Regions from separate parts of the Massilia scottii genome, predicted to be linked through region 3. Evidence: predicted binding sites of a transcription regulator. Region 3 holds the regulator's gene; each other region holds the start of a gene.

Region 1 (10,631 bases), on a different contig from region 3:
TCTCGCCTGCTCAGGGGGCGAGTCTTCCCAGAACAAGTCGGCGAGCGTCTCGCGCCGCTGCGGATGGTTACGATGCAGAACCAGATAGCAGAGCAGTTCGCGCGCTGCCCGATTGTTCAAGGCGGGGTTCGCCTGATCTCCACAAAAAATGCCGAAGCGGCCAAACAGACGGACCGTCAAAGCAACCATGCACGTTCCTTTCGCAGTCGATTGGATTGTGGTGAAGCCGCCATATGTACCGACGCATTGCGATCGACTGTAGTTGGCGCAGCGCAGCAATTACCCATGTACAGATCGTAACACCAGTGCTAAGTTATTGCACTAGCAACGCTGCAAAAATCGCCACCCGGATCGTATGGCTCTCCCGCGCGGGCGGCAATGACAGCAAGACGGTCGGCTACCCGCCGGCGGCCCCCTTGCCGGCGGCACCGTACCAGCCGGCGCCGGCGAACACTTGGCAAGCATCGCCAGTCGTTGATGTGATCGTGTTGCGTTTTTGGTCATTGGCGGATGTGGTCATGGAAATTTGAAGCAAACCTGATCATGCCGAAAGTTGTGAACTAAAATCGTCAATTCCCGGTGGGCGCCTTGGGGTGAAGATGGAAACGATGGCATGGTTACTCAAAGCGGCAGGCAACGCGCTGCCGTTCAAAGCCATCGGTACGGCAATTCGGGCGGGCCAAAAGCCAGGCCTGCCAGCGCTGCGATGTCAACCTTGAAAGGAGCCGCCCGTGAGAGCCGCCCAGTCCGCCAAGATTCCGCCCGGCAGCCGAAATCAAGCCGGCGCGCAGGGTTCACGGCATCAGCCGCGACCTCAGGCCGGGCTATCGCATGCAGTGCCTGGCGCCGTTCCGCATACGCCGGCGTGCGCCTGCGGCGGTGCTTGCCCGCGCTGCACTTCCGCTGCTTCTTCCTTCACAGCGCGCCCGATTCAACGAAAGTCAACTGTCAGCTCTCGGGGAGACGCCTCCGAGCGCGAGGCAGACGAGGTCGCGCACAAGGTGATGCATAGTGCGGCACCGGCACGCTCAGGCCAGGAGCATGGAAAGACGATCCAGCCCAGGCAAGCGCCGTCCGCGCAGTCGGATGCCGGGCTCGATACCGGCGGTGCCGTGGACGCCGCGTCCAGCGGCGGCGCACCGCTGTCGCAGGAGGTGCGCTCCTATTTCGAACCACGCTTCGGGCACGATTTCGGCCAGGTGCGGATACACGCCGGCAGCGAGGCTGCGAGCGCGGCGCGCGGCGTACAGGCGCGCGCCTACACCTTCGGCAGTGATATCGTGTTTGGCGCGGGCGAATATGCGCCCGCGACAGGCGATGGCAAACGGCTGCTCGCGCACGAGCTGGCGCACGTCATTCAGCAGGGGGCGGGTGCCGCGCGCTCGATCGCGCGTCAGGACACGCCTTATGTCTCGCCCTACAACGAAGAGCTTGCGCGGGAACTGTTCGGCCGTTTGAACGCCCAGCGGAGCGCCGAGGAGGCGATGAGCGCCAGTGGTTTTCGCACGCGCGTCGGCGCGGTCGCGGCGGTGTTTGACCGCGAGGGCAAGCGCATCGCCACCATCGAGAGGATGAATGCGCGCGGCGTCGCCCATGCCGAACAGCTGGTCGAGGCGGAGATCCGCGCGATGATCGCCTCCGGCGCGCAGGTCAACTACACGGTGCTGATGATCGACCAGGATCCATGCCCCGGCACCTGCTCGCCGCTGCTGAAAGAATGGAAGGACTTCACCGCCGCCGGTAGCCTGAGGACGGTCACGCCCATGCGCATGAGCAAGGTCAATCCCGACCTGCCGGTCGCCGCCAAGACCGCCTACAAGGATGCGCTGCTGCAGTCCGAAGTACCGTTCGAGCCGCGCACGCCGCCGCCGGACCACATGGCGTCGCTGATGACGCGCGGCGAACACACGCGCGTGCGGCTTGCGCTGGCGCAGAACCAGGGTCCCACGCCGCCGGGCGTCAAGCCCACGCCAAACGTCGCCCCTGGCCTGGAAGCGGCTGCGGCAACAACCCTCGCGGCGCGCGAGGAGGCCAGTGCCGCCAAGGCGATGCTCGAAGGCTTGGGGGAGGGCGTGGCGACGCAACTTGTGCGCGTCGAAGGCAAGCAGGCGTGGAAGGCGGCAGCGGAGGCGTTCTCGGCGATGGCGATGAGGGCGACGGGCAGACGCCTTGCCAATGCCGCGATCCCGGTCGTCGGCGCCGCCTTCTCCGTGCCCGACGTCATCACGGGCGTCAAGGACATCGGGCACGGCGACATCGTCATGGGCGTGGGCACCGTCGGCGTTGCGCTGGTCGACATCGCGGCGCAGGGGCTGCACTTTACGGATGAGCTTACGGGCGGCGGCGGGACGGTGCTTGCGTGGACCATCCAGGGCTGGACCGCAGCGATGCAAATGGGCTGGGAATCGGCGCGCGTCGCCGCGCGCTCGGCCGAACTAAGCCGCTACATCCGGGAACACAACAACCAATTGCCGTCACACGCGAAGCTGGTGGAATATGGCTTGGACGACGAGGATATCATGCTGCTCGAAAGCGACGTGCGTCGCGCCACGACCCCGGTTCCGCTGACCACCGCCGAGCTTGCGGATCGGGTGCGCGCACTGATCGCGCAAATCGAGGCGAAAGGAGGAACGGACTCCCGGCAAGCCCCGCAGGAGATCGTCGTCGAGCGCGACAAGCTCGGCCGCCTGCTCGCCGCGCTGGAGCGGCAGGCGGCCGCGGAGAACGACCATGCGGCCGCCGAGCGGGATGCTGCCAATGCGCAGGCGCGGCAGGCGCGGCTCGACCAGGCGCTGCGCGCGCAGGCCCGGGAGCGCCCAGCGTCGCCGGTGACGGCGGCACAGACGGCTATGCAGGCACCGGCGACAGTGCCGCTGCTGCCGATGCCGGGCTTCGCAACGCACGGCGCTCAGGCGGCAGACCTTGGGCCTTTCCTTTCGCAGCCTGCTACACCATCCTTTTCAGGTATCACGTTCGAGTCGGCGGAACTGCGAAGCACGTATTTTGGCCGTGTGCGCGCTACGCTACTTAACAACGCCGCGCGCCTGGAGTCGGAACATTTTCCGTCAGACAAGGTCGCGGTCTTCCGAAAGGATGTGGGCGTCTATGTCGCAGCCCTCGACCAGGCGATCGCGGCATACACGTCCAAGGGCAGCGCCGAGTGGCAGGGGGTGCAGGAAATGAAGCGCTTGCGTGATGCAGCCGACAACACAGACCGCAGCAAGTTTTTGCGCTGAACGGTGTATAGAGCCAAGCACAGCGCTCTGAGCACCGACCTTGGCAAATGCTTGACGCCCGGAGCTTGACGGCAGGGCGTGATGCCGTACTCCGAGACGGCAATGAGCTTGACTCCGTACAGAAGTGTTCCCCGACGGAAGGCGCTTGCCCGGGTGTTAGCGCGGCTGCCTTGATTACTCCCGCCTCCAGCTATGCTGGGAGGGCAAAAGCGACGATAATGTCGACTCCGCCATTTTGCACACTCATTAGAATTCCCCATGGAAATTAAGGTCAACTTTCTCGATAAGCTTCGTCTTGAGGCCAAGTTCGATGATTTCACAGTGGTCGCCGACCAGCCTGTGCGCTACAAGGGCGACGGCTCCGCGCCTGGTCCGTTCGATTACTTCCTGGCCTCATCGGCTTTGTGCGCAGCTTACTTCGTGAAGTTGTATTGTGTAACGCGCAATATTCCTACCGATAATATTCGCCTGTCGCAGAACAATATTGTCGATCCGGAAAACCGTTACCAGCAGATCTTCAAGATCGATGTCGAGTTGCCGGCGGATATCTCTGATAAAGACCGCCAGGGTATCCTTCGCTCCATCGAGCGTTGTACGGTGAAAAAAGTGGTACAGGCCGGGCCCGAGTTTGTGATCAACGAGGTGGATAATCTGGACGCCGATGCGCAGGCGTTGCTGACCTTGAAACCGGCGTCCGAGGCGAGCACCTATATTGCGGGCAAGGACCTGCCGCTGGAGCAAACCATCGCCAATATGTCCGGCGTGTTGGCCGGTTTGGGCATGAAGATTGAAATCGCTTCATGGCGCAATATCGTTCCCAATGTGTGGTCGCTGCATATCCGCGATGCGCACTCGCCGATGTGTTTTACCAACGGCAAGGGATCGACCAAGGAAAGCGCGCTGGCGTCGGCCTTGGGCGAGTTTATCGAGCGATTGAATTTCAATCATTTCTATGGCGGTACGTTCTGGGGCGAAGACATCGCCAACGCGGCGTTCGTACATTACCCCGACGAGCGCTGGTTCAAGCCTGGCCGCAAAGATGCGCTGCCGGCCGACATCCTGGACGAGTACTGTCTGCAAATTTACAATCCCGATGGCGAGCTGCGTGGCTCGCATCTGATCGACACCAACTCCGGCAATGTGCAGCGCGGTATCTGTTCGCTGCCGTACGTGCGCAAGTCGGACGGCAAGGTGGTCTATTTTCCATCCAACCTGATCGAAAACCTCTATGTCAGCAATGGCATGAGCGCCGGTAATACGCTGGCCGAAGCGCAGGTGCAATGCCTGTCGGAGATTTTCGAACGGGCGGTCAAACGCGACATCCTGGAAGGTGAAATCGCCTTGCCCGATGTGCCGCACGAGGTGCTGGCGAAATACCCCGGCATTCTGGCCGGCATCCAGGGGTTGGAAGAGCAGGGCTTTCCGGTGCTGGTGAAGGATGCGTCGCTGGGCGGGGCGTATCCGGTGATGTGCGTCACCTTGATGAACCCGCGCACGGGCGGTGTGTTTGCCTCGTTCGGCGCGCATCCGAGCTTCGAGGTGGCGCTGGAACGCAGTCTGACGGAATTGCTGCAGGGTCGCAGTTTTGAAGGTTTGAACGATCTGCCTCGACCTACCTTCGTCAGTAACGCCGTCACTGAGCCCAATAATTTCGTTGAACACTTCATCGATTCGAGCGGTATCGTGTCGTGGCGCTTTTTCAGTGCCAAGGCCGATCATGATTTTGTTGAGTGGGATTTTTGCAGCCCGGGTCAGAACGCCAATGCCGAGGAGGCAGCGACCCTGTTCGGCATTCTCGAAGGCATGGGTAAAGAGGTGTACATGGCGGTGTACGAGAATTTAGGTGCCGCTGCCTGCCGCATTCTGGTGCCGGGTTATTCGGAAGTCTACCCCGTGGAAGATTTGATCTGGGATAACACGAACAAGGCGCTGTTGTTCCGCGCCGATATCTTGAACCTGCATCGCCTCGACGATGCCAGCCTCGAATCACTGCTCGAGCGCTTGGAGAACAGCGAGCTTGACGAATACGCCGACATCGCTACCCTGATCGGGATCGAATTCGACGAAAATACGGTCTGGGGACAGCTGACGACGCTGGAGTTGAAGCTGCTGATTCATCTCGCCTTACAGCAGTTTGAGGAGACGAAGGAGCTGGTGGAAGCCTTCCTGCAGTACAACGACAACACGGTCGAACGGGGATTGTTTTACCAGGCCTTGCATGTCGTGCTTGAGGTGCTGCTCGATGAGGACCTGGAAATGGACGATTACGCGGTCAATTTCCGCCGGATGTTTGGCGACGCCCGGATGGACGCGGTCATGGGGTCGGTGGACGGCAGTGTGCGTTTCTTCGGTTTGACGCCGACGAGTATGAAACTGGAAGGGCTCGATAAGCACGAACGTCTGATCGACAGCTACAGGAAAGCGCACACCGCACGGGCCAATGCTGCGGCCAGATCGTAAAGATTCCTGGTATCGCCGCATTTTCCGTTTTGCTTCGTGCATCCGCATCCGCAGTTGCCGGGATCGTCAAGTGCACAGGCGCCGACGGGAAGGGTGCTTTTACGGATCGGGCTTGTGCGGGTGATGTACCGCGGCGCGCCACATCGGCTCGACCCTTTCAGAAAGATCGCGCTGGCGAGATAAGCAGGTTTGCGCTGAGGTGACAGTCGCCCGCACCTTCAAGCCCCAAGCCAAGCGCTGCCGGAACGGATGCCGGTCAGCCTTGGTCTTGACACTGAAGCCGGCTATTTTTTTACTTTTGTAGCACTTGCAAACAACTCGATCTTGCGTGTGGGACCAGAAACAATGAGCAGATCCGCAGGTTCTACGGATGTTTCGGGGGTGGCGTGCTGGAAGTCTGTATTGGCACGCTTAACGCCTACCACGGTTACGCCAAACTGCTCGCGCACCCGTGACTCGGTCAACGTTTTATTGTGCGTGAGGGTGGGAGCGTGAATCTTCGCGATGGCAAAGCCATCGTCAAACTCCAGGAAGTCGATCAGACGTCCCGTCACCAGGTGGGCCACGCGTTCGCCCATGTCTGCCTCTGGCATGACGACGTGATGGGCCCCCATCTTTTTCGCCAACTGACCGTGGTCGTGGTCGAGTGCCTTGACCCATATGTCCTTGATCCCCAGTTCGGTCAGCACCATCAGGGTCAATAGACTTGACGCAATATCGGTACCGATGGCGACAATCGCATGCGAAAAGTCGGCCGCACCAAGCTGGAGCATCACGCTCTCTTTGGTGGAATCGGCCTGCACTGCGTGGGTCAGCTTGTCTGCCCAGGTCTGGACGCGCTCGCTATTGTTGTCCACGCCCATGACGTCATGGCCCAGCCGGACCAACGACTGGGCAACTGCGCTACCGAACCGGCCCAAGCCGATAACCAGGACACTGTCGCTTGCCGAAAACGCAAACTGCTCTGTGAAAATTCTACCCAACAATTGGATGCTCCTCTGGATAGCGATACGGCATACGCCGCTCACCGAGTATGAGTGATGTCGCTAAGGTGATGGTTCCTATGCGGCCTAAATACATTAATGCAACAAGTACAAACTGCCCTGCCGCCGGCAGATCGGCTGTGATTCCGGTCGATAGTCCCACCGTCCCGAAGGCAGAAATCACTTCGAAAATGACCCGATCAGTCGTGGCGTCACTCACCGATAGCAATATTGTAGTGCCCAATATGACCGTCGCGCTTCCGAGTACCAGGACCGTGACTGCCTGGCGCTGGGCGGCCCCGCCGACACGCCGACCAAACGCTTCGCTGTCGGGATGGCCCCGGATCTCTGCCAGGACCAGCAAGAACAGAATGGCGACCGTGCCTACCTTGACGCCACCGGCGGTCCCGGCGCTACCGGCCCCTACGAACATGAGCAGATAGTGCAGTGACCAGGTTTCTCTGCTGGCAACGGCAAGATCAATGGTGTTGAACCCGGCAGTTCTCGCCGAGACCGACGTGAACGCCGCCGACAGGATTTTCTCGGGAAGCGCCATTGCGCCCAGGGTCTTTGCGTTATGCCACTCGAAAATCAGGATGCCGAGAAAGCCCAGGGCCAGCAAGAAACCGGTCACGGCCAGGGTCAGCTTTGTATGCAGCGACCAGCTACGCGGCGATCGCGTTTTGTCCCGCAGGTCCATCAACACGGGAAATCCGATACCCCCAATAAAGATTGCCAGCATCAGCGGAAGGAGGACTAGCGCATCAGGAGCGTAGCGCATGACGCTGTCCGCATGGATCGAGAAGCCGGCGTTGTTAAACGCCGAAACTGAATGGAACAGTCCGCTCCAGGCAGCCTGCTGCCATTCCAGGCCATAGCCCAGGCGAAATCTCAACGTCAAGACCAAAGCAACGATGAACTCGCACACGATCGTCACAGTGAGCACAAGTTTGGCGACATTGGCGACGTCGCCAAGCCCCAGGGTATGGGTCTCGGTTTGGGTGATGAGCTTGAGCCGTAGCCGGGGCGAACGGTTGACCATCAAACCAAGTAAAGTCGCGCCGGTCATCATGCCAAAGCCCCCGATCTGGAACAGCAGCATGATGGTAGCTTGGCCTGCCGATGACCAGTACGTGCCGGTATCGACGATGGCGAGGCCGGTGACGCACACTGCCGACGTTGCAGTGAAAAGCGCCGTGAGAAATGGCACTGAACCGCCTCCTTCCCGCGCGAACGGCATCATCAAAAGAGCTGTTCCAATAAGGATTGCTACAAGAAATGCGAATGCGACAATGCGAGCGGGGTGGAGAAGTCGTTGTCTTATCATTCGTTTTTGCGGGAGTCAGGCAAGAGGCAGACTTTGCCAGTCCTGCCTGGTTATAAAGATGTAGCGCGGATGTTGGTGCGTAGATAAAGACGTTCTGAGCATCAACCTGGAGTATACCCTAACTCTCTTCAGGCAAAGTCGGGGAGGGCGGTCGGCGCGTTCTTGCGCTGCGCGGACGTGGCCGCAGCGGCGTCGCCCAAGACGATCAATGAGACGCAAACGAAGCGGGCGAGGGCGGGATGGGAGAGGGTGCCCATCCGTACTTTCAGGCTGGCCGGGCCCAGGAAAATTGTCATATGGGTCAGGCCCTGGGTGCGCAATGATACTCGGCTGGTCGACTAAGCCAAGGCAGAGCAATCCATTTCATCTGGTCAAGGATGTCGACAATCTTTACATATGTTCCAGCGAACTTGCCATGCGCCGATGCAGGTCATTGAATGCGTTCATGATTTTTTAACAGGCATGGATATTGCTGCATATCAAATATAAATTGATTAACCTTGACAAAGGATTCACATGAAACGCATATTGCTCGCAGCATTGCTGTCGGTGGCAGGATTGAACGCCAACGCCATCGTCCTGACCTTCGACGACATCGACGAGTATTACCCCGGCCTCGAACACGAGCCCATTCCGACTCCGTACCACGGCTTCCAGTTCAACGATCCTTCGCACTGGATCAACACCGTCGATTCGCCCTACAATTATGGCGCGCACAGCGGTAAATTCACCCTGTTCAACCTCTTCGGCGGCCCGATCGCCGTCATGATGCAGGACCGTTCGGATTTCACACTGGGCGGCCTGTGGGCGCAAACCTGGGACAGGCAGGCCGACCGTACAGGCTTGATTCGCGGGTATCAAGACGAGGTGCTGGTATTTTCGTCACGCGTCGACCTGACCTCGAGCTTCAGGTATTTTTCCGGCTATGCCGGCAAGCTCGATTCGCTGGTACTGGACTTTGGCGACTACTTCCTGGTTGACGACCTGGAGCTGACCGGTCCAGCCGTCGCGGCCATTCCGGAACCCGGTTCGCTGGCCCTGCTGGGCCTGGGCCTGGCCGGTGTTGCCGCCGCGCGCCGCCGCCGCGTCAGGCAGGCATGACCGTTTAGCAGCGACGGCGAGCGGCTCGTTGCATATCTCGAATGGAGGACATGATGGGACTCTTAACCTTCAGTATCAACGTCACCTTGGACGGCTGCGTCGACCACCAGGAAGGAATCGCCGACGACGAGACACACGCCTTTTTCACCCGCCTCATGGACGAGGGCGGGGCGATGCTGTGGGGCCGCGTCACCTACGAGATGATGGAGAGCTACTGGCCAGCGGTCGCCAGCGGCGCCGCGGAGGCACCGGCGGCGATGCGCGAGTGGGCGGTCAAGCTGGAGGCCAAGCCGAAATACGTCGTGTCCTCGACGCGAACGGCCTTCCCCTGGATCAACAGCCACCACATCGCCGGCAACTTGCAAGCGGGCGTACAGAAGCTCAAGGACGCAACCCCGAACGGGGTACTCCTCGGTAGCGGCAAGCTCGCGACCGAGCTGGACCGGCTGGATCTGATCGACGAGTACAAGTTCCTCGTGCACCCCAGGATTGCCGGCCACGGCCCGACCCTGTACGGCAGCGGACTGCCCAGCACGCGACGGCTCGAGTTGATCTCGGCGAAGCCACTGCGCAGCGGCGCCGTCGCCATGCATTACCGGCGCGCGCGCTGACTCGGGGTCTGCTCCAACTGGGCCAATGCGAGTCTGACCGGTTTCGAGGGCGACAAGGCAGCGTCGCCTAAGGTCAACGACCATGCCGATTTATGCATATTGCATAAGGAAATGCACACAAAGGTGCTTTAAAATAGATGATAAAATGACAATCAATGGAATTGGAATTGGCCCCTCACACCGAAAGCGACACGCCGATGATCAAGAGCACCGAGGATCTACGGCGCTGGTTCGTGCAGAGCGGGGTGGCCTCGCCATTGGACCTGTGCATTGGTCCATTGCCACGTTCGAAAGCCGCTTTGGGACGCTGGTCTAGCGGCCATGCCGAACACGTGGTCCGTTCCGTGAGTCCGCATCCTGGGAGTTATCGGCTTTCCCTCATGCTTTCTCCTCTGGAGGCACGGATCTGGGCCGGCAACAAGCCGGTCTGGGGTGGCATGATCGCTGCGAACCGTTTTCGGATTTCCCCGCCCGGCGAATGTGGTCAGTGGACCCAGATGAGCGCTTGCGACATCGTCAATATCTTCATTCCGGTCGACCTGGTCGATCATCTTGGCGGCCTGCGCAATGACGCCGCCAGCAATAAATTGGTGGCCAACGTGTTTGTGCAGGACCGGATCGTGCTCGACCTCGTGCATAAAATGCTCAATACCGCAGCGCTGGCGGGACAGCTTGCGCAAGAGGCGTGCGACGGCTTGATTACGGTCCTTGTGTGTTATTTGCTTGAGCACTATACCCAGCCAAACAGCTTGCCCGAGAGGAGCGGCCTCGGCGGCAGCCGGCTGCGCAGCGTGCTTCGGCACATTGCGCAAAGTTCGGCTGAGTCGGTATCGAATGCCGAACTTGCCGCACTGTGCGGCATGAGCGAGGCTCACTTTTCACGCGAGTTTCGGCGCGCGGTCGGACTGCCGCC
Region 2 (10,631 bases), on a different contig from region 3:
GTCGGCGTGATCGGCATTTCCACCGACATCAGCGAATGGAAAAAGACCGAGCGCGCCCTGAACCTGTCGGCCATGGTGTACGAGGCGATCGGCGAAGCGATCATGATCACCGAGCCCAACGGCCGCATCGTCGCCGTCAATCCGGCTTTTATCCGCCTCAGCGGCTACACCGAACAGGAACTGATCGGCCAGCCGGCCAGCATGCTGCTGGCCGGCGTGCTGGGCCAGGCCCACAACTGCGAACTGCTGCGGCGCCTGGAAAAGGCCGGTCATGCGCAGGGCAAGGTGTGGGCGCGCCACAAGAACGGCGACGAGTGCGCCGAATGGCTGCGCGTCGACACCATTTACGACGAGCGCGGCCAGGTCAAGTTCCGCGTGAATATGTTTTCCGGCATCACCGACCAGAAGCTGGCGGAAGACACCATCTGGCGCCAGGCCAATTTCGACTTTCTCACCGGCCTGCCCAACCGCAGCATGTTCCATGACCGCCTCGAACACGAGCTGCGCAAATCGCGCCGCTCCGGCCTGCCGCTGGCGCTGATGTTCATCGATATCGATCATTTCAAGGAAGTCAACGATACCCTCGGCCACGATACCGGCGACAAGCTGCTGCGCGAAGTGGCCGCGCGCCTGTCGGCCTGCATCCGCCAGGCCGACACCGTGGCGCGCCTGGGCGGCGACGAATTCACCGTCATCCTCGGCGAGCTCGACGACCTCGACAGCGTCGAGCGGGTCGCCCACGCCATGCTCGCCGCGCTGGCCGAACCGTTCGCCATCAAGTCCGAAACGCTGTACCTGTCCGGCAGCATCGGCATCACCCTGTTCCCGCACGACGCCACCGACGTCGACACCCTGCTCAAGAACGCCGACCAGGCCATGTACGCCGCCAAGAACCGCGGACGCAACCAGTTCGGCTACTTCATGCAATCGATGCAGCGCGCCGCGCAGAAAAAGATGCGCACCCTGAGCGACCTGCGCGCCGCGCTCGCGCTCGACCAGCTGCGGGTGCTGTACCAGCCCATCGTCGAGCTGGCGAGCGGGCGCATCCGCAAGGCCGAAGCCCTGCTGCGCTGGGAGCATCCGCTGCGCGGCCCGGTCAGCCCGGCCGAATTCATCCCGCTGGCCGAGGAATCGGGCTTGATCATCAGCATCGGCGACTGGGTGTTCCAGCAAGCGTTCCACCAGGCCATGCGCTGGCGCGGCAGCATCGACCCCGAATTCCAGATCAGCGTCAACATGTCGCCGGCCCAGTTCCGGCGCCACTCGCCCGGCGCCAGCCACGCCTGCCATCCGCCGCACGTGCGTGCCCATCCGGTGCTGGGGCGCTATGTCGGCACCGAAATCGTGGTCGAAATCACCGAAGGCATGCTCATGGAATCGACCCACAACATTCGCGAACAGCTGCTCTCGTTTCGCGAAAGCGGCATCCAGATGTCGATCGACGACTTCGGCACCGGCTATTCCTCGCTGTCCTACCTGAAAAAATTCCACATCGATTACCTCAAGATCGACCAGTCCTTCGTCCTCAAGATGGTGGCCGGCTCGGACGACCTGGCCTTGTGCGAAGCCATCGTCGTCATGGGCCACAAGCTCGGCATCAAGGTCATTGCCGAAGGCGTCGAAACGCAGGAACAACGCGACCTGCTGACCGCCGCCGGCTGCGATTTCGGCCAGGGCTACCTGTTTTCGCGGCCGCTGACCGCGCCCCAGTTCGATATTTTGCTGCGCAGCCACAATCACTGCGCCTGAACGCTGCACCAAAACGGATGCGCCGCCGTGGTGCGCGCGCACCGGCGCCAGCCGCCGGGTGCGCGTATTTCCCTGTCAAATCAAGCGCTTGCGGTGCCGCACCAAAATGGAACGATTATTGCTTTCTTTAAAGGCAGCAGCACTTCCATGCACCTTTATCGGGAATCGTCCAATGAACGGAACCAACCACGCCGCCGACGCGCTTTTCATCTTGCTCGGCGCCATCATGATCCTGGCGATGCACGCCGGCTTTGCCTTCCTGGAACTGGGGACGGTCAGGAAAAAGAACCAGGTCAACGCCCTGGTCAAGATCCTGGCCGACTTCGCCGTTTCCACGATTGCCTATTTTTTCATCGGCTACGGCATTTCCTACGGCGTCGACTTCTTCGCCAGCGCCGACGTGCTGGCGGCGCGCAACGGCTACGAACTGGTCAAATTCTTCTTTCTGCTGACCTTCGCCGCCGCCATTCCCGCCATCATCTCGGGCGGCATCGCCGAGCGCGCCAGGTTTTATCCCCAGCTGATCGCCACCGCCTTGCTGGTCGGCTTCATCTACCCCCTGTTCGAAGGCATTGCCTGGAACCAGCGCTTCGGCATCCAGGCCTGGCTCAAGCTGGCCTTCGGCGCCGAGTTCCACGACTTCGCCGGGTCGGTCGTGGTGCACGCCGTGGGCGGCTGGATCGCCCTGCCCGCCGTGCTGCTGCTCGGTGCGCGGCGCGGACGTTACGGGCGCAACGGCGCCATTGCCGCCCACCCGCCGTCCTCGATTCCCTTCCTGGCGCTCGGCGCCTGGATTCTGGCGGTGGGCTGGTTCGGCTTTAACGTCATGAGCGCGCAAACGCTCGACAAGATGAACGGCCTGGTCGCCGTCAACTCGCTCATGGCCATGGTCGGCGGCACCCTGGCCGCGCTGGTGCTCGGCAAGAACGATCCGGGCTTCACCTACAACGGCCCGCTGGCCGGACTGGTGGCCGTGTGCGCCGGCTCGGACCTGATGCATCCGCTCGGCGCACTGGCCACCGGCGCCATCGCCGGGGCGATTTTCGTGGCCATGTTCACCCTCACCCAGAACCGCTGGAAGATCGACGACGTGCTCGGCGTGTGGCCGCTGCACGGCCTGTGCGGCACCTGGGGCGGCATCGCCGCCGGCATCTTCGGCCTCACAAGCCTGGGCGGCATCGGCGGCGTGTCGTTCGCCTCGCAGCTGGTGGGCACCGTGCTGGGCGTGGCCATCGCGCTGGCCGGCGGCTACCTGGTGTATGGGGTGCTGAAAAAGGCCATGGGCTTGCGCCTCGACCCCGAGCAGGAATTCCAGGGCGCCGATTTGTCGATCCACCACATCTCATCGACCCCGGAGCGCGAATCGAGCTGGTAGCGCGCACATGGGGGGAGAGCCTTGCAACATTAGCCATAGCAAACTAAAATCAGGCGAGCATGCGAACACCCTCCCTCACGCCTTACCCCGGACCCAGCAATCAATGAAGAAACCCTCTGCGCCGCAAGAATCGAACTCGGCTGAGCCGCGCCTGTACCGTGTGGTGGCCACCCGGATTCAAGAACTCATTCGCGACGAGAGCATCAAGGCCGGCGAGCGCCTGCCGGCCGAGCGCGACCTGGCTGCCAAGCTGAGCGTGAGCCGGGCGTCGCTGCGCGAAGCGCTGATCGTGCTCGAACTGAGCGGCATCGTGGAAGTGCGCGGCGGCTCCGGCGTGTATGTGAGCGAGCAGGCCACCGCGCAGGCCGACGTGCCCGAGGTGGGGCCGGGTCCGTTCGAGGTGCTGGCCGCGCGCCGCATGATCGAGTCCGAAGTGGCGGCGCTGGCGGCCAAGATGGCCACCGATTCGGCCATCGACGCGATTCTGACGGCGGTGCTGGAGATGGAGCACCACCATGAAGACCGGGCCAGCAACGAGCAGGCCGACCGCAATTTCCATCTGGCGATTGCGCGCGCCACGGGAAACACGGCGCTGGTGGGCGTGGTCGATTACTTGTGGAACCAGCGCGGCAGTTTGTGGCACAAGCTCAAGGAGCATTTCCAGACCGAGGATTTGCGCGTGACCACCTTGACCGATCACCGCAAGATTCTGGAAGCGATTGCTTCCCATGATGTGGCTGGCGCCCGCCAGGCCATGCGCGCGCACCTGGAACGGGTGACGCGCACGTTCTCGCGCGGGTAAACCGCCGGGGCGTTGTTTTTCCACTCGTACTCCGAGAGTACCACCACACCTTTTTCTTTCCACCCCACCTCGTCGTTTCCGCCATTGGTGGAACGACAGGATATTGGCAAGTCCACCTTGATTAATTGGTCAGGCCAAACTAGAATTGGTCTAACCATAAAAACAATCCAATCAGGAGACTCGCCGTGCCAACATCATCCCGGTTCCCGCAACCCAAGCTGCTGCTATCCTCCATTGCCATCGCGGTCCTGACCCTGATGAACCAGGCTGCCGCCCAGCAGGCCGACGCCGCCATGGCCCGCGTCGAAGTCACCGGCTCCTCCATCAAGCGCCTGGCGAGCGAAAACGCCCTGCCGCTGACCACCATCAAATCCGAGGAGCTGGTCAGCCGCGGCCTGACCACGATGTCCGAAGTGGCCACCTCGCTCACCGTCGGCGCCACCAACGAACCGGTCGGCGGCGGTGGCGGCGGCACCATGATCAATATGCGCGGCCTGAACACCAACCGCACCCTGGTCCTGCTCAACGGCCGCCGCCTGGCCAACGAAGCCATCGGCGACAGCTCGATCAACGTCGACGTCATCCCGATGAGCGCCATCGAAAGAGTCGAAGTGCTGCGCGACGGCGCCTCGGCCATCTACGGCACCGACGCCATCGCCGGCGTGGTCAACTTCATCACCAGGCGCTCGATTTCCGACACCACCGTCAGCGCCAGCGTCATGGCGCCCGAGCGCAGCGGCGGCGGCGACCAGCGCCGCTTGAGCATCACCACCGGCACCGGCGACCTGGCCAAGGATGGCTGGAACGTCTACGCCGCCTTCGACACCCAGAAACGCACCTCGCTGATGCAGCGCGACCGCCCCAACATCAGCGACCCGGACGACATCGCCCGCCTGGGCGGCACGGCCTTCACCAGCAACACCTCCGGCTCCTCGTCCTCGCCGGCCAACTACACCGTCTACGCCAACGGCAAGCCGACCAGCCTCACCGGCAACCCGTATTTCGCCGCCGGCTGCGTCGCCCCCTACCCCGGCCAGTACAGCCTGCCCTCGACCAAGCCGAGCGGCGCCGGCAGCAAGACCTGCGTGCTCGACCCGACCCTGTATCCGCAACTGCTGGCCGACAACAAGCAAACCACGTTGCTTACCAAGGGCAGCCTGCGCCACGGCGACGGCAATCTGCTGACGGTCGAGCTGCTCAGTTCCGAGTCGTACATCGACGCCCTCAATCCGCCCCAGCCGTTCGGCGCCCAGACCGACTACGACAAGGTCAATCCCGGCGTGCGCAAGCCATTGATGATCACCAAGGCCAGCAAATGGTATCCGGGCGGCGCCGGCGGCGTGCCCGCCGTGGCCGGCCTGAACGGCGCCGATCTGGCGCTGACCTGGAGCCTGGACGAACTCGGCCCCGCCATTACCGACGACCGCCAGAACAGCCACCGCCTGGTGCTCACCGAAGAAGGCCAGTTCAAGGGCTGGGACTACAAGGCCGGCTTCAACTACGCCTACAGCAAGCGCACGGTCAAGTTTTTGAGCGGCTTCCTGCGCACGCCCGGGCTGTACAAGGGCGTGGCCGACGGCGTGCTCAATCCTTTCGGCCCGCAGGACGACGCCGGCAAAGCCTACCTCGACAGCATCTCCGCCGACGGCCTGGTCAACCGCCGCGCCGAAGTGCACTACTACGGCCCCGACCTGACCCTCAACCGCGAACTGATGCCGCTGGGCGGCGGCGCGCTGGCGCTGGCGGTCGGCGCCGACCTGCACCGCGAAACCTACCGCGACGCGTCCGGCGACATCGGCGACGCGGTGGTCTACAAAGTCTCCGGCACGCCCAACCGCTACCCGCACGGCGAGCGCACCGTGCTCGGCACCTACCTGGAGCTCGACGCGCCGTTCACCAAGCAGCTCAACGTCAACCTGGCCGTGCGCGCCGACCGCTTCAGCGACTTCGGCACCACCTTCAACCCCAAGGCCAGCGTACGCTACGAGCCATCGAAAGCGTTGATGCTGCGCGCCACCGCCAGCACGGGTTTTCGCGCCCCGACCCTGCCCGAGCTGTACGGCACCCCGCAAACGCGCGTGCCCTCGACCTCGAAATGGGATGATCCCGTGCTGTGCCCGAGCGCCACGCCCGGCATCAGCGGCACCGGCACCCTCACCACCGATCCGAAGTACGCGGGCCTGAACCTGGACGCGGCCAAGGTCTGCGGCAGCACCCTGACCGTACTGACCGGCGCCAATCCCGGCCTGGAGCCGGAAACGTCCAAGACCTTCACCGCCGGCATCGTGATCGAACCGGTCAAGAACCTGGTTGCCTCGCTCGACTTCTGGAACGTCGAGATGAAAGGGACGATCGCGCAGATTTCCGAAGACACGATCTTCGGCGACGTCAACAAATACAACAAGCTGTTCGTGCGCAACGCCGACGGCACCCTGGCCTACATCACCAAGACGCGCCTGAACATGGGCGGCCTGCGCACCCAGGGCATCGACGCCAGCCTGAACTACACCCTGCCGACTTCCACCATGGGGCGTTTCGGCCTGTCCTTCGACGGCACCTACGTCAGCAAATACGAAGGCCAGAACGAAGAAGGCGGCGACTGGTTCGACAGTGTCGGCCAGCCCGGCGCGCTCTCGACCGGCGCCACCTCGGCCAACACCTACGTCTTCAAGTGGAAGCACAACCTGCGCCTGTCGTGGAGCAAAGGCGGCTTCGGCACCCAGCTGACCCACTCCTACACGTCGAGCTACATCGACACCAACGCCCTGCCGAGCCAGAAGCCGGGCCAGCCGTTCTATCACGAGATCGAGCCGTACATTCTCTACAACCTGACGGCCAACTACGCGTGGAACAAGAAGCTCAAATTCACCGTGGGCGTGAACAACCTGTTTGATGTCGACCCGCCGCTGTCGAACCAGCGCCTCAGTTCGCGCGTGGTATTCGCGCAAAACATCGCCAAGCCGATCGGCCGCGCCTACAACGTGCGCGTGAACTACACCTTCTGACGATGAAACCGGTCCACACCCTCATTGCGCTGGCGTGCCTGGCGGTGGCTGCCAGCGTGCCGGTGCAGGCGGCGCACGGTGCGGCGCGGCCGGCGCGCATCATCCTCGTCGGCGACTCGACCATGGCGACCCGTTCGGGCTATGGCGACGCCCTGTGCCAGCGCCTGCGCGCGCAAGTGGCCTGCATCAACCTCGCGCGCGGCGGACGCAGCTCCGGCAGCTTTCGCGCCGAGGGGCGCTGGGACGAGGTGCAGGCGCTGCTGCGCGACGGCGCGGCCTACAGCGCCAGCTACGTGCTGATCCAGTTCGGCCACAACGACCAGCCGGGCAAACCCGGGCGCTCGACCGACTTCGCCACCCAGTTCCCTCACAATATGGCGCGCTACGTCAGCGAGGCGCGCGCGCTGGGCGGCGTGCCGGTGCTGGTCACGCCGCTGACGCGGCGCAGCTTCAAGGGCCAGTATTTGCGCGACGACCTCGGTCCGTGGGCAGCGCAAGTGCGGCGCGTGGCGCGCGAGAGCGGCGCCATTTTGATCGACCTGAACAAGATCAGTGCCGACGCGGTGCAGGCGATGGGATCGGCCGAAGCCGACACCCTGGCGCAAGCGCCGCCGCCGGACCCGAATGCGTCGCCGGCGCCGGCGACGGCGGCGACAGCGGTGGCCGCGCTGCCTGGTGCAGCCATCGAACCGCAAGGCACCCCGAAAATCAGCTTCGACCGCACCCACGTTGGCGCCAAGGGCGCGGCGCTGTTTTCCGGCATGGTCGCGAGCGAGCTGCGCCGCCAAATCCCCGCCCTGCGTCCCGCCTTCGCCCCCGAGCCCTGAGCCATGCCGACACAGGGTTCAACCTTCCTGCAACCGCCCTGCTTCCCGCCTTTGCCCCTGAGCCCTGAGCTATGTCCATGCGTCTGACCTCCCCGATCTTGCTGTCCCTGTTGCTCGCCCCCATCGCCGTCGCCGAAACAGGGTTCAAAACTCCTACAACCGGGGTCAGACCTCCAATTAGCAATGTTTCGAGTCAGAGCTCTGACCCCGGTTTGCCCACGGCCCTTCATCTCGACGAAGGCCCGGCCGCAGTGCGCACGCTGTTCACGCATGTGCCGCCCGCCGCCGACTATTTTGTCGAGGCCCGCATCCGCGCCTTGCCCGGCCCGCCCGGCCAGTTGTACTTGCTCGGCCGGCATGTCGATGCGAACAACTGGTTCGGCGCCGGCCTGCAAATCAGCGACGCCAGCCCGACCGTCCAGGCCGATATCGTGCGCCAGCAGCACGGCAAACTCAGCCGCCTGAAACAGGTCAGGCGCGCCATCGCCAGCGAGGGCCGCTTCCTCACCGTCCGCTTCGAGATGGCCGGCGAGGCGCTCAGCGTCTACCTCAACGGCGAAAAACTGAGCACCGCCACCGTGCCTGCGTCGGCCATCGCGGGCGCGGTCGGCGTCTACAGCAGCGGCAAAAGCTTCGAGCTCGATAACATCCGCGTGGGCGACCCGGCAAACAAGCCGATGCGCATCGCACCCGCGGTCGCCGCCAGCAGCTTCAAGGCGCAAGCGGGCGACCCGCCATCGACGCTGCCCATCAGCGCCTTTTCCGGCGACGGCCTCACACCGGCACGCTTCACGGTCCGCTCCAGCAACCCGGCCGTGGCCAGCGCCACCGTGCGCGGCGGCAGCATCGTCGTCACGCCAAAGAAACCCGGCAGCGCCAGCCTCGTTCTCGCCAGCGTCGCCGACCCGAGCGTGCAGAGCATCATCGACGCCAGCATCGCGCCCGCCTTCGCGCCGCCCGCCCACAAGGCCGATCTCGCCGGCGCCATCATCCCGCCCGCCCGCGCCGACGCGGTCCAGACCGACACCCCGCTGCGCCTGCGCTTCGACCAGCCGCCCCGCCTCGGCAGCGCCGGTTCGGTGCGCATCTACCGCCAGGCCGACCACAAGCTGGTCGATATCATCCGCCCCGGCGATGAAGTCGCGGCCATCGGCTACCCAGGCCAGGACCAGCGGCGCTACACCCGCCGCACCCCGATCACCATCGACGGCAACAGCGCCACCATCCGCCCGCATGCCCACCGCCTCGCTTACGGCAGCGCCTACTACGTGGTGGTCGAGCCGGGCGTGTTCGACAACGCCACCATCAACGGCGCACCCTTCGCCGGCATCGGCAAGGCTGCCGGCTGGACCTTTCGCACCCGCGCCGCCGCCCCTGCCGGCCCCATGCTGAGCGTGGACGATGACGGCCCGGCCGATTTCCGCACCGTGCAGGGCGCGCTCGACCACGCCATGCAGCACGCCGGCCAGGCCACGCCGGTCACCATCGCCGTCGGGAACGGCCGCTACGACGAGATGCTGTTCATCCGCGGCAAGGACAATCTGACGATCAAGGGCGAAAGCCGCGACGGCGTCGTCATCCACAACGGCAACAACGATGGCTACAACCCCGGCTCGGGCCTCAGCCAGGGTCCGCAGTCGCCCTCCTTCACCGGCGGACGCGCGCTGCTGATGGCCGAAACGTCGGACCTGCTCACGCTCGACACGCTCACCCTCAAGAACACCACCCTGCGCTCCGACAGGATCGCGGGGCAGGCGGAAACCGTCTTCTTCAACAACGATGGCGGCCGCCTGATCGCGCGCAACGCCAGTTTTTTCAGCGAGCAGGATACGATCCAGGTAAAAGGCTATTCCTGGTTCTACCGCACCCTGATCGAGGGCAACGTCGACTTCATCTGGGGCGCGAACCGCGCGGCGCTGTTCGAGGAAAGCGAACTGCGCTCGGTCGGCGACAGCGCCAACCCGTCCAGCGGCGGCTACGTGGTGCAGGCCCGCACGGTCAACGCATCCGATCCCGGTTTCGTATTCCTCAACAGCGCGCTGACCCACGGTCCCGGTCCCGGCCCGCTGGCCAACACGATCCCGCCCGGTGCCACCTACCTGGCGCGCAGCCCGGGCACGGCGGCCACCTGGGATAACGTGGCCTACATCAACTGTAAAATGGGCGAACACATCGCCCCGGCCGGCTGGGCCGGCAAGGGCGTGCAGCGCTACGCGACGCGCGCGCCAGCGCCCAACCCCAACCCCGCCAGCGCGACAGCAAGCAGCGGCTGGCGCGAGTTCGGCAGTACCGACCTGGACGGCAAACCGCTCGACCTGTCACGCCGCGCCGGCGGCTATGTGCTCAGCGCCCAGGAAGCGGCGACCCTGTCCACCCGCGCGGCGGTGTTTTCCAGCTTCGATGGCGGCCGCGGATGGCATCCGGAACCTGGTCAAGCGGCGCCCTGAACGGCGTTCGTGATACGCTAGCGGCCTGTTTCCGCCGCGGCGCCTTTGCCCGCGCCTGCGGGGCCCATATTGACCAGAAATCGACCCATGCAAAAACTGAACTCAAAAGCCCAGCTCAACTGGATCCTGCTGCGCGGCCTGCTCGCCTTCGCCCTCGGCGCCGGCGTGGTCATCACGCGCGAGATGGATGCCAGCGCGTGGCTGGTCGTCACCGCCGTGCCCGCCGCGCTGACCGCTTTCAACGTCTGGCGCTGGCGCCGTTCGCGCATGGCGGCCAACGACCCGGCGTTTTAAGCGCGCTTCCTTCCGCTTGTCGTTTCTGCCATTGGCGGAAACGGCGGAGCAGGCTATTTGCTGACCCGGAAGTAATCCACATCCGCATGCGCCTGCGTGCCCCCGGTGCTGAACAGGCCCATCTGCGCGCCG
Region 3 (10,631 bases):
GCCGCGTCGCCGTACGACACATGCGCGCCGGCCGCCTGCGCTTCCGCCACCCGTTCCGGGTCCAGGTCGAGCGCCTGGTAGGCCACTTTTTCTTCGGTCAGCAAGGTCGCCAGGGTCTGGCCGCTGCGCCCGAAGCCGGCGATGATGACGTGCTTCTGGGTCGACATGGTGCGGCTGGCGATCTGGGTGAGCTGGAGCGACTGCATCATCCATTCGTTGGACGAGACCTTCATCACGATCTGGTCCGACTTGGCGATGATGAAGGGCGCCACCAGCATCGACAGCACCATCGAGGCGAGCACCAGCTGGATGATGAAGTCGTCGATCAGGCGCGCGCCGGAGGTCAGGTTGAGCAGAACGAAGCCGAATTCGCCCGCCTGCGCCAGCGCCAGGCCGGTGCGTATCGATACGCCGTCGGATGCGCCGAACAGCTTGGCCAGCACCGCGATCAGCGCGAACTTGAGCGCCACCGGCAGCACCAGCAAGAGCAGTACCAGCCACCAGTTTTCCAGCACCAGGCCGACATTGAGCAGCATGCCGACGGTGATGAAGAACAGCCCGAGCAGCACATCGCGAAATGGCTTGATGTCTTCTTCCACCTGGTGCTTGTACTGGGTCTCGGAGATCAGCATGCCGGCCACGAAGGCGCCCAGGGCCAGCGACAGGCCGGCGTGCTCGGTGATCCAGGCCGCGCCCAGGGTGATGAGCAGCAGGTTGAGCATGAACAGCTCCTGCGAGCGGCGCTTGACGACGATGGCAAACCACTTGCGCATGATCTTCTGGCCGATGAACAGCAGCAGCACCAGCACGATCACCGCTTTCAGGCCGGCCCAGGCCAGCGTTTCGGCCAGTTCCTCGGGCGGCTTGCCGAGCGAAGGAATGAGAATGAGCAGCGGCACCACGGCCAGATCCTGGAACAGCAGGATGCCGATGATCTTGCGGCCATGCTGGCTTTCGAGTTCGAGCCGCTCGGTCAGCATCTTGACCACGATGGCGGTCGACGACATGGCAAGCGCGCCGCCCAGCGCAAACGCGGCCTGCCAGGTGATTTTCAGCGACGCAGGCAACTGGGTCGAGAGCAGCCACCCGAACAGCATGGTGGCCACGATGGTCAGCACCACCTGGGCCATCCCGAGGCCGAACACGATGCGCCGCATCGCCATCAGCTGCGACAGGGAAAACTCCAGCCCGATCGAAAACATCAGGAACACCACCCCGAATTCGGCCAGCGTTTCGGTGGTCTTGCTGTTTTCGGCCAGGCCCAGCGCGTGCGGGCCGATCAGGATGCCGACAGCCAGGTAGCCTAGCATCGGCGGCAAGTGCATCATGCGGAACGCGACCACGCCCAGTACGGCGCTGCCTAACAGAAGGAGGGTAAGTTCTAGTCCTGAAAACATGCAGTGCCGTGTAAAGGAATGGTAAAGGCCGGGCGAAAACACGGGGTGACGACGATTTCTGCGTCTGGCAAGTTTTTTGCTTTCGCAATTCGTTTATACTTCTGCCATGAGTGTAACCCATGAAAAAACAATGCTGAAAGCTTTTGACAAAAACCTCACGCAACGCGCCATGCAACTGGCCCGCGAGACGCTCGAAATCGAAGCGGACGCCATCCGCGCCCTGCACGCACGCCTGGAGACCGACGACAGCGTCGGCCAGGCCGTCGGCCTGCTGATGGAATGCGGCGGGAGGGTGGTTGTCTCCGGCATGGGCAAGTCGGGCCATATCGCGCGCAAGATCGCCGCCACCCTGGCGTCGACCGGCACCCCGGCCATGTTCGTCCACCCGGGCGAAGCGGCCCATGGCGACCTTGGCATGGTCACCGCGCAGGATGCCTTCATCGCCATTTCTAACTCCGGCGAGACGGCCGAACTGATGTCGATCCTGCCGATCATCAAGCGCATGGGCGCGCCGCTGATCGCCATGACCGGCAATCCGCAATCGAGCCTGGCGCTGCTGGCCGATGTGCACCTGGACGTCTCCGTGGCCAAGGAAGCCTGTCCGCTCAACCTGGCGCCGACCGCCAGCACCACCGTCACCCTGGCGCTGGGCGACGCGCTGGCCGTGGCCCTGCTCGACGCGCACGGCTTCAAGGAAGAAGACTTCGCCCGCTCGCATCCGGGCGGCGCGCTGGGCCGGCGCCTGCTGACCCACGTGCGCGACGTCATGCGCAGCGGCGACGCGGTGCCGAAGGTGAGCGCCGACGTGTCGCTGTCGGTGGCCCTGCTCGAAATCACCCAGAAGGGCATGGGCATGACCGCCATCGTCGACGAAGCCCAGCGCCCGATCGGCGTATTTACCGACGGCGACCTGCGCCGGCTCATCGAGCGTGTGCAGGACTTCACCAGGATCACGATCCGCGACGTGATGCACGCCGATCCGCGCCGCGTCGGTCCCGACCAGCTGGCGGTGGATGCCGTCGCCATCATGGAAGAATTCCGCATCAACCAGATGCTGGTGGTCGACACCGACGGCAAGCTGGTGGGCGCCCTGCATATCCACGACCTGACCCGCGCGAAGGTAATCTGATGAACCAGCCCGAAGTCAACTCTACCTACCAGCTCGACCACCTGCGCCGCGCCGCCGCCGTCAAGGTCATGATTTTCGACGTCGACGGCGTGCTGACCGACGGCAGCCTGACCTACGGCCCCGATGGCGAAGCGACCAAGACCTTCAATGTGCTCGACGGCCTGGGCATCCAGCTGCTGCAAAAAAGCGGCGTGGCCACCGCCATCATCAGCGCGCGCCAGTCGCCGATCGTGGTGCGGCGCGCGGCCGACCTGGGCATCATGCATGTCCACCAGGGCATCCACGACAAGCGCATCGCCTTTGCCAAACTGCTGGAAGCGACGGGCGTGACGGCCGCGCAGTGCGGCTACATCGGCGACGACGTGATCGACCTGCCGCTGCTGCTGCAGGTCGGCTTTGCCGTCACCGTGCCGACCGGGCACCCGGAAGTGCAGTACCGCGCCCATTACGTCACCAAGGCCGGCGGCGGGCGCGGCGCCGTGCGCGAAGTGTGCGACATGGTCATGCGCGCGCAGGGCACCTACGAGACGGCCCTGGCGCCGTACTTCGCCTGATGCAAACGACAAGGAACGACCATGCATAAGCGCACCGCACACCGCTGGCGCCTGACCGCGACCATGGTGGTCGGGACCTTCTTCGCCTTCGGCACCTTCTGGCTGGTCCAGCTGGCGCAGAACAGCGACACCTCGGTCGATCCGAACAGTTTCAAGAATGAACCCGACTACATCGTCGAACAATTCAGCTTCGTGCGCATGACGCCCGAGGGCAAGCCGCGCTACCTGGTTTCCGGCGCCAAGCTCACGCACCGCCCGATCGACGATTCCTCAGACGTCGAGCTGCCGGTGCTGCAGGGCGTCGCGCCCGGCCAGCCGGTCACCACCATCACCTCGCAGCGCGCGCGCATCCGCCACGCCCAGAACCAGGCGGACCTGATCGGCAATGTCAACGTGGTGCGGCCCGAATCGCCCACCAACCGCGCCATGCAGCTCAAGACCGAAGCGCTGACTGTATTTATCGACGAAGACCGCATGACGTCCGACCAGCCGGTCCAGGTCACGCTGGGCACCGCCACCATCACCGGGACCGGCATGGAGGCGAACAACGCGACGCGCGAGCTCAAATTCGCCAGCCGCGGGCAGATCGTGTATCCACCGAAAGCGGCGCGCGCAGCGCCACCCATCACAGGTAAACCACAATGAAAAAATTCTTAGCCTTTGCCCTGTTAGGCCTGGCGGCGGCAACCGCGTCCGCCGAAAAGGCCGATGCCGCCAAAAAGGCGGTGATCGATTACGGGTCACTTGAAACCAACGAAGTAACCCAGGTGACGATATTCACGGGGGACGTGGTCGTCACCAAGGGCACCCTGGTCCTCAAGTCCGACCGCGCCGTCGTCAAGCACTCGCCGGAAGGCGACATGTTTGTGACGCTGACCGCCAGCCCCGGCAAGGTTGCCACATTCCGTCAGAAACGCGACGGTGGCCCCGACCTGTGGGTCGAAGGGCAGGCCCAGCGCATCGAATACGATGAACGCAACGACATGATGAAGCTTTTCTCGGGCGCCAAGATCCGCCAGCTGGAAGGCCAGAAGCCGACCAACGAAATCGAGAGCGAATTCATTTCCTACGACAGCCGCAAGGAAGTTTTCCTGGCGCGTAACGACGCCAGCGGCACCAACAAGCCGGGCCAGGGCCGCGGCACCATGATCATCGCGCCGCGCAAGCCGCGCGCCGCACCGGGCACGCCGCCGGGAGCACCCGCACCGGCACCAGTGCCGGCGCCGGCCACCACGCCTGCCGCGGGAACCCAATGATGGAACCGAAGAATTGCGGAAGCACGCTCATCGTGCGCGGGCTGCAGAAAAGCTACGGCAAGCGCCTGGTCGTGCGCGACGTGTCGCTGCAGGTCGATTGCGGCGAGGTGGTCGGCCTGCTCGGCCCCAACGGCGCCGGCAAGACCACCTCGTTCTACATGATCGTCGGCCTGGTGCCGTCGGACGCGGGCACGATCGATATCAGCGGAGTCGATATTTCGAGCCTGCCGATCCACCGCCGCGCCGCGCTCGGCCTGTCGTACCTGCCGCAGGAAGCGTCGGTGTTCCGCAAGCTGACGGTGGAAGAAAACATCCGCGCCGTGCTGGAACTGCAAAAGGTGGACGGCAAGTCGCTGACCAAAGCCCAGATCAACGAACGCCTGGACACCCTGCTGGCCGACCTGCAAATTGAAAAACTGCGCGAGAACCAGGCCATGTCGCTGTCGGGCGGCGAGCGGCGCCGGGTCGAGATCGCGCGCGCGCTGGCGACCAACCCGCGTTTCGTGCTGCTCGACGAACCGTTCGCCGGGGTCGATCCGATTGCCGTCATCGAGATCCAGCGCATCGTGCGCTTCCTCAAGCAGCGCGGCATCGGGGTCCTGATCACCGACCACAACGTGCGCGAAACGCTCGGCATTTGCGATCGCGCCTACATCATCAACCAGGGTGCGGTGCTCGCCTCCGGTCGACCCGACGACATCATCGCCGATGAATCCGTGCGCCGGGTCTACCTGGGCGAACACTTCCGGATGTAGGCATGAAACAGTCCCTTCAACTACGCACCTCACAGCACCTCGCCCTCACGCCCCAGCTGCAGCAGTCGATCCGGCTGCTGCAGTTGTCGACCCTGGAACTGCACCAGGAACTGGAACAGCTGTTAAGCGACAACCCGCTGCTCGAACGGCTCGACGATCCGCTCGATCATTCGGTGCGCCTGCTGGGCGATGGCGCCATCAGCAGCACCTCGACGCCGACCGAAGCGGCGCCCGAGCCGGGTGCGCAGGATGCGCCGGCGCCGGCCGAAGGCGAGGGCTTCGAAGGCGGCGAGGCGGACAGCCCGGCCAGCAGCGACAACGATGGCGAATGGGGCGACCTCGGTCGCGCCAAGACATCCGACGATGAGGATTCGCGCCCGCAGCTGGAAGCCTCGGCCACCACCTTGCGCGAGCACCTGATGGAGCAGATGCGCGTGACCGTGCTGGAGGCGCGCGACCGCGCGCTGGTCGAACTGATCGTCGACGCCATCGACGACAACGGCTACCTGACCGAAACGCTGGAAGAAATCCACGAGCGCATGCCACCCGAGCTGGATATCGAAATTGAAGAACTGCGCACGGCGCTGGCGCTGCTGCAAAGTTTCGATCCGGTTGGCGTGGGCGCGCGCAACGCGTCCGAGTGCCTGGCGCTGCAGATCCGGCGCATGCCTTGTGTGGCGCTGGTGACGCGGCGCATGGCGCTGACCATCGTCGAGAACCACCTGACCTGGTTCGCGCAGCGTGAATTCAACAAGCTGAAAAAGGCGCTCGACTGCGACGATGAAGACTTGCGCGAGGCGCAGACCGTGATCCGCCAGTGCAATCCGCATCCGGGCGCGGAGTTCGCGTCGGACGTATCGGACTACGTGGTGCCGGACGTGATCGTGCGCAAGGCGAAAAACGGCTGGTCGGTGATGCTCAATAACGATGTCATGCCGCGCCTGCGCGTGAACAGCATGTACGCCGCGCTGCTCAAGCAGGGCAAGGGCGAAGGGCAGATGGGCGCGCAGCTGCAGGAAGCGAAGTGGCTGATCAAGAACATGCGCCAGCGTTTCGATACCATCTTGCGGGTGGCCGAAGCGATCGTCGAACGCCAGCGCAATTTCTTCTCGCACGGTGCGGTGGCGATGCGCCCGCTCGTGCTGCGTGAAATCGCCGACACGCTCGGCCTGCACGAAAGTACGATCTCGCGCGTGACCACGCAAAAGTACATGATGACGCCGCACGGCATGTTCGAGCTCAAATATTTTTTCGGCAGCCACGTGGCCACCGAAGCGGGCGGCGAAGCGTCATCGACGGCGATCCGCGCGCTGATCGTGCAGCTCACCAGCGCCGAAGATCCCAAGAGCCCTCTGTCGGACAGCAAGATCGCCGACATGCTGGGCGAGCAGGGCATGGTGATCGCGCGCCGCACGGTCGCCAAGTACCGCGAAGCGCTCAAGATTCCGCCGGTCGCCCTGCGCAAGTGCCTCTAGCCTGCTCAGAGCTGCGCGGCGCCTAGAAAAATTCCGGGTGCTCGCGCAGCAGCAGCTGCTCGTACTGGTTCACCGCCTTGAACGTTCCCAGGCCGGGTGCCATGCGCCGGCCCGCATCCCAGCTGCGCCAGGCGCGCGCCATGTCGTAGCTCAGGAACAGCGCATCACCCATATCCTTGTAGGCCCCGGCCAGCGCTGGATTGGCGCGCAACACGCTGGCGTACAGCGGTAGCGCGCCGCGCACGTCGCCCAGCTTGGCGCGCCAATTTGCTTCAAACAGCGCCAGCATGTGCTGCTTGTGTGTGGTGAGCTTGCGCAGTTCCTGCAGCTTGGCGAGCGCCGCCTCCATCTCCGCCTTCCCCTTGGGCCGTATCGCCGCCGCGAACGCGCGCACTTGCGGGTCGGCGTTGAGCAGCACCTTCTGCTCCGGAGTCGGCATTTTCATCTGTTCGCCGCTGACAAAGGCCAATTCGGACATGCCGAGCATGGCGTCGAATGCACGCTTGTCGGCGAACGCTTGCGCGATCTCGGTCTCGAAGGCTTGCCTGGTTGCCGCCGTTGGCGGGGCCGCATTCGCCTGCGCCTTGTCGAGCAGCTGATCGAGTTCGTCGGCCGCTGCCGTGCGTGGCTTGTACGGCTTGAGGTCGTAGCTGGCGGGGGCGCTTTGCCTGAGCGCGCTGACCGTGTAAGTGCGCGTCTGGCTGTGGCCGACCTGCTTGTGGTGCATCACAAAGCCGGCCGGCACGCGCTTCTCGCTGGCCAGGCGCGCCAGCACCAGCGGATGGCCGCCGAAACGGTAGCGCATCATGCGCTCGAACTTGGCCGCGTCGCCGGCGCCGATGCTGGTGCCGCCGGCCGGGATGCGCGCCAGCGGATGGCCGTCGACCGCCAGCACGGTGGCGCCGGCTTCGGTCGAGTCGGACAGCTTGCGCGCCGCCGACGCGACCGACAGCTCATGTTCGTCGAAGACCGGGTCGAACGCCGGCACGTCGACCTTGGCCACGCTCAGCGCCCGGTTCAGCACCGACCGGTTCTTCAGTTCCTGGACGCGAAAGCCCGCTTCGTCGAACAGCGAGTAATCGACATAGCGCCGAGTGGCCAGGTCGATCTGGTAGCGGCGCCGGGACGCCAGGTCGTAGATCGTCGATTCGCTCGCGCTGCTCACCGACAGATAGTGTTCGCCCAGGACCACCTTGTACTGCTCGATCTTGTCCGGCGGCGGGTTGTTGCCGTGCGACGCCACCGCGTATTTGGTGGCTACGCTCAGGTCGAAACTGAGGGCGGCAAAGGCCGGCGCGGCGTTGCACAGGGCGCCGGCCAGGGCCAGGCGCAGCAGGGAGGTAAAGGCGGATCGCTTGAACATATCGGTCGTCGGGAAGGGGCGGGGAAGCGATTGTAGGTGAAGACCGTTGTCTTATATATATCAGTCTACACACCTGCTACTTTCCGATCCTGCCGGTATTACGAGGATATACCGCAGAGAATATACCGGCTATTTCCCCTTGATTCCTGGCGTCTTTGTGCTTACCTTGTGCTATGCCAAATAACTGATACACTTGGTTCTACACGAGAGAAAGTTGCTCGGGTACAAAAATGAAGGAGTTGAATACCATTAAACCCATTAATCGATTGGCAATTTTGCGGACGTACAGGATCACCTCGTCCGTGCTGTAATAACGCTGTTCCTCTGCGCTGCCATGCGTACGAACGATAGTAACAAGAAGTGCCATTATCATTAGGAGTGTGTGTATGAATCTCACAATCAGTGGACATCATCTTGAAGTAACGCCAGCCATCCGTGAATACGTACAGAGCAAGCTTGAGCGCGTAAGGCGCCATTTCGATCAAGTGATCGATATTGCTGTCATCCTCACCGTCGACAATCTGACGGAAAAAGAAAAGCGTCAAAAGGCCGAGATCAATCTGCGCCTGTCGGGCAAAACCGTGTATGTGGAAAGCCTGTCGCACGATCTTTACGCCGCCATCGATACCCTGATCGACAAACTGGATCGTCAGGTCATGAAGTACAAGAGCAAGGTCCAGGACCATAATCACCAGGCCATCAAGCACATGCCTGAAGAGATGCCTGAAGAAGAGACGCCGTCGGCCGCATAAGCAGGCCCCGTCCCTTTCGCCAAAGGGCGCCCGCGTGGCGCCCTTTTTGCATCCATGCGCGATAAAATAGCGCTCTTTTCCTCTTCTACCAGCCAGCCATGAGCGAATTCGTCCAGACCCGCGTTGCCAACCGTACCGGCATGATTATCCTCGACCGCCCCAAGGCCCTCAATTCGCTGTCGCTGGCGATGGTGCGCGACCTGACCGAGGAATTGAGCGCATGGCGTAGCGATCCCGCCATCGATGCCGTGGTCATTGGCAGCAGCAGCGAGAAAGCGCTGTGCGCGGGCGGCGATATCCGTTTTTTCCACGATTGCGGGCATGCCACGCCCATGGGCGGCAGCGCGCTTCTGGAAGATTTTTTCACCGAAGAATACGCGCTCAATCACCTGATTCATTTTTACCCCAAGCCGTATATCGCGCTGATGGATGGCGTGGTGATGGGCGGCGGCATGGGCATTGCCCAGGGCGGTCCCGAATGCCGCATCCGCATCGTCACCGAAAAAACCAGGATGGCCATGCCCGAGGTGAATATCGGCCTGTTTCCGGATGTGGGCGGCAGTTATTTTCTGTCGCGCGCGCCGGGGCAGCTGGGGCATTACCTGGGCTTGACCGGCCTGACCATCGGCGCGGCCGATGCCCTGTATGTCGGGCTGGCCGATCTGTTCGTGCCGCAGGCGCACATGGGCGCGCTCAGCGAACTGATCGAGGCCACACCGGGCGCGCAGCTGCGCGCGGCCATCGAGGCGTTTGCGGCGCCCTTTTCCGCTGATGCGGGCGCCTCGATCCTGGCCGCGCAGCGCGATGGCATCGACCGCCATTTCGGCGTCGCTTCGGTGGCGGCCATCATGGCCTCGCTCGAAGGCGACGACGGCGAGTTCGCGCAAAAGGCGCTGGCCGCGATGCGCCAGCGCTCCCCGCTGATGATGTGCGTGACGCGCGAACTGCTGCTGCGCGGCGCGTCGCTGGGCGTGGCCGATTGCCTGCGCATGGAACGCACCGTGGTGCGCCACAATTTCGAGCACGGCGAAGTGCTCGAAGGCGTGCGCGCGCTCGTCATCGACAAGGACAATGCGCCCAAGTGGAATCCGGCCAGCCTCGATCAGGTCGACGCGCAGATGGTCGAGCGCTTCTTCGCGCCGGTGTGGCCGGCCACGGCGCATCCGCTGCGCCATCTGGATTGATGTAAGGCGCGCCGCCGGGTTGGTGCTTGACCTTGTGTGACAAATGTCGCATACTTGCCCCATTAGTCACAATGTGGAGCATCGTCATGTCAGCCATTCCCTCGGTTTCAGAACTCAGCCTGCTCAAAGTCCTCTGGAAAGACCAGCCCCTGAGTGCGCGCGAACTGCACGAGCGCGCCGTCGCGGAACTGGACTGGTCGTTTTCCTCGACCCGCAAGACGCTCGAACGCATGCTCGACAAGCAGATGGTGTCGCAGCACGCGCAGCACGGGGTGCAGGTCTACCGCGCCCAGCTCGACAAGGTGACGACCCTGGCCGCCTTTGCGCGCGACTTCGGGCGCCGCGTGATGGAAATCGATGCGCCGCTGCCCGTCAATATGTTCACCGGCAGTAAACTGGTCGACCAGCAGGAACTCGCCGAACTCGAACAGATGCTGCAAGACTGGCCCGACGCGAAGGACTGAGCATGTTTGACGCGATCGCCTTTCCCTTCCTTAAAGCGAGCATCACCTGCGGCATTGCGGCCGCCATCATCCTGGCGCTGCTCTCGCTCGCGACGCGCGTGTGGCCGGTGCTGGCCGGGCACCGCTCGGTGTGGCTCTGGTCGCAGGCGGCCATTGCATGCGCCTTCGCGCTGGCGCTGCTGCCGCACAGCGCCAGCTACAGCGTGCTGCCGGCCATCGAGATCGAACGCGCCGTGGCCTCAGCCCCGGCGCCGCTGCAGTACTCCGGCGCCGGCGAGGCCGATGGCGCCGAAGACGACATC

What was found. Region 3 encodes sigma-54, which starts transcription at its own class of promoters, with help from an activator protein. Its sites were predicted from a motif close to TGGCANGNAANCTGCTTT; they were not measured.
Region 1: RBA41_RS01915 (PEP-CTERM sorting domain-containing protein) is a predicted target of sigma-54. The motif match lies at 8,465-8,482, and genes of this name have one in related genera.
Region 2: RBA41_RS25295 (ammonium transporter) is a predicted target of sigma-54. The motif match lies at 1,857-1,874, and genes of this name have one in related genera.

Annotation. Positions count from the first base shown of each region.
Region 1 covers NZ_JAVCWM010000001.1:433,261-443,891, reverse strand. The annotation lists gene RBA41_RS01950 (AfsR/SARP family transcriptional regulator) at 1-189, opposite strand, end outside; gene RBA41_RS01945 (hypothetical protein) at 234-530, shown strand; gene RBA41_RS01940 (eCIS core domain-containing protein) at 1,113-3,236, shown strand; gene RBA41_RS01935 (OsmC domain/YcaO domain-containing protein) at 3,495-5,696, shown strand; gene RBA41_RS01930 (potassium channel family protein) at 5,981-6,682, opposite strand; gene RBA41_RS01925 (TrkH family potassium uptake protein) at 6,672-8,006, opposite strand; gene RBA41_RS01920 (hypothetical protein) at 8,135-8,302, opposite strand; gene RBA41_RS01915 (PEP-CTERM sorting domain-containing protein) at 8,523-9,107, shown strand; gene RBA41_RS01910 (dihydrofolate reductase family protein) at 9,158-9,718, shown strand; gene RBA41_RS01905 (helix-turn-helix domain-containing protein) at 9,874-10,631, shown strand, end outside.
Region 2 covers NZ_JAVCWM010000023.1:35,179-45,809, reverse strand. The annotation lists gene RBA41_RS25300 (EAL domain-containing protein) at 1-1,749, shown strand, start outside; gene RBA41_RS25295 (ammonium transporter) at 1,922-3,124, shown strand; gene RBA41_RS25290 (FadR/GntR family transcriptional regulator) at 3,228-3,926, shown strand; gene RBA41_RS25285 (TonB-dependent receptor domain-containing protein) at 4,112-6,931, shown strand; gene RBA41_RS25280 (rhamnogalacturonan acetylesterase) at 6,934-7,758, shown strand; gene RBA41_RS25275 (pectinesterase family protein) at 7,971-10,205, shown strand; gene RBA41_RS25270 (hypothetical protein) at 10,293-10,499, shown strand; gene RBA41_RS25265 (glycoside hydrolase family 43 protein) at 10,553-10,631, opposite strand, start outside.
Region 3 covers NZ_JAVCWM010000009.1:156,615-167,245, reverse strand. The annotation lists gene RBA41_RS14955 (monovalent cation:proton antiporter family protein) at 1-1,397, opposite strand, end outside; gene RBA41_RS14950 (KpsF/GutQ family sugar-phosphate isomerase) at 1,528-2,526, shown strand; gene RBA41_RS14945 (KdsC family phosphatase) at 2,526-3,080, shown strand; gene lptC (LPS export ABC transporter periplasmic protein LptC) at 3,102-3,725, shown strand; gene lptA (lipopolysaccharide transport periplasmic protein LptA) at 3,722-4,336, shown strand; gene lptB (LPS export ABC transporter ATP-binding protein) at 4,336-5,091, shown strand; gene RBA41_RS14925 (RNA polymerase factor sigma-54) at 5,094-6,566, shown strand; gene RBA41_RS14920 (hypothetical protein) at 6,589-7,929, opposite strand; gene hpf (ribosome hibernation-promoting factor, HPF/YfiA family) at 8,316-8,681, shown strand; gene RBA41_RS14910 (enoyl-CoA hydratase/isomerase family protein) at 8,780-9,865, shown strand; gene RBA41_RS14905 (BlaI/MecI/CopY family transcriptional regulator) at 9,952-10,329, shown strand; gene RBA41_RS14900 (M23/M56 family metallopeptidase) at 10,332-10,631, shown strand, end outside.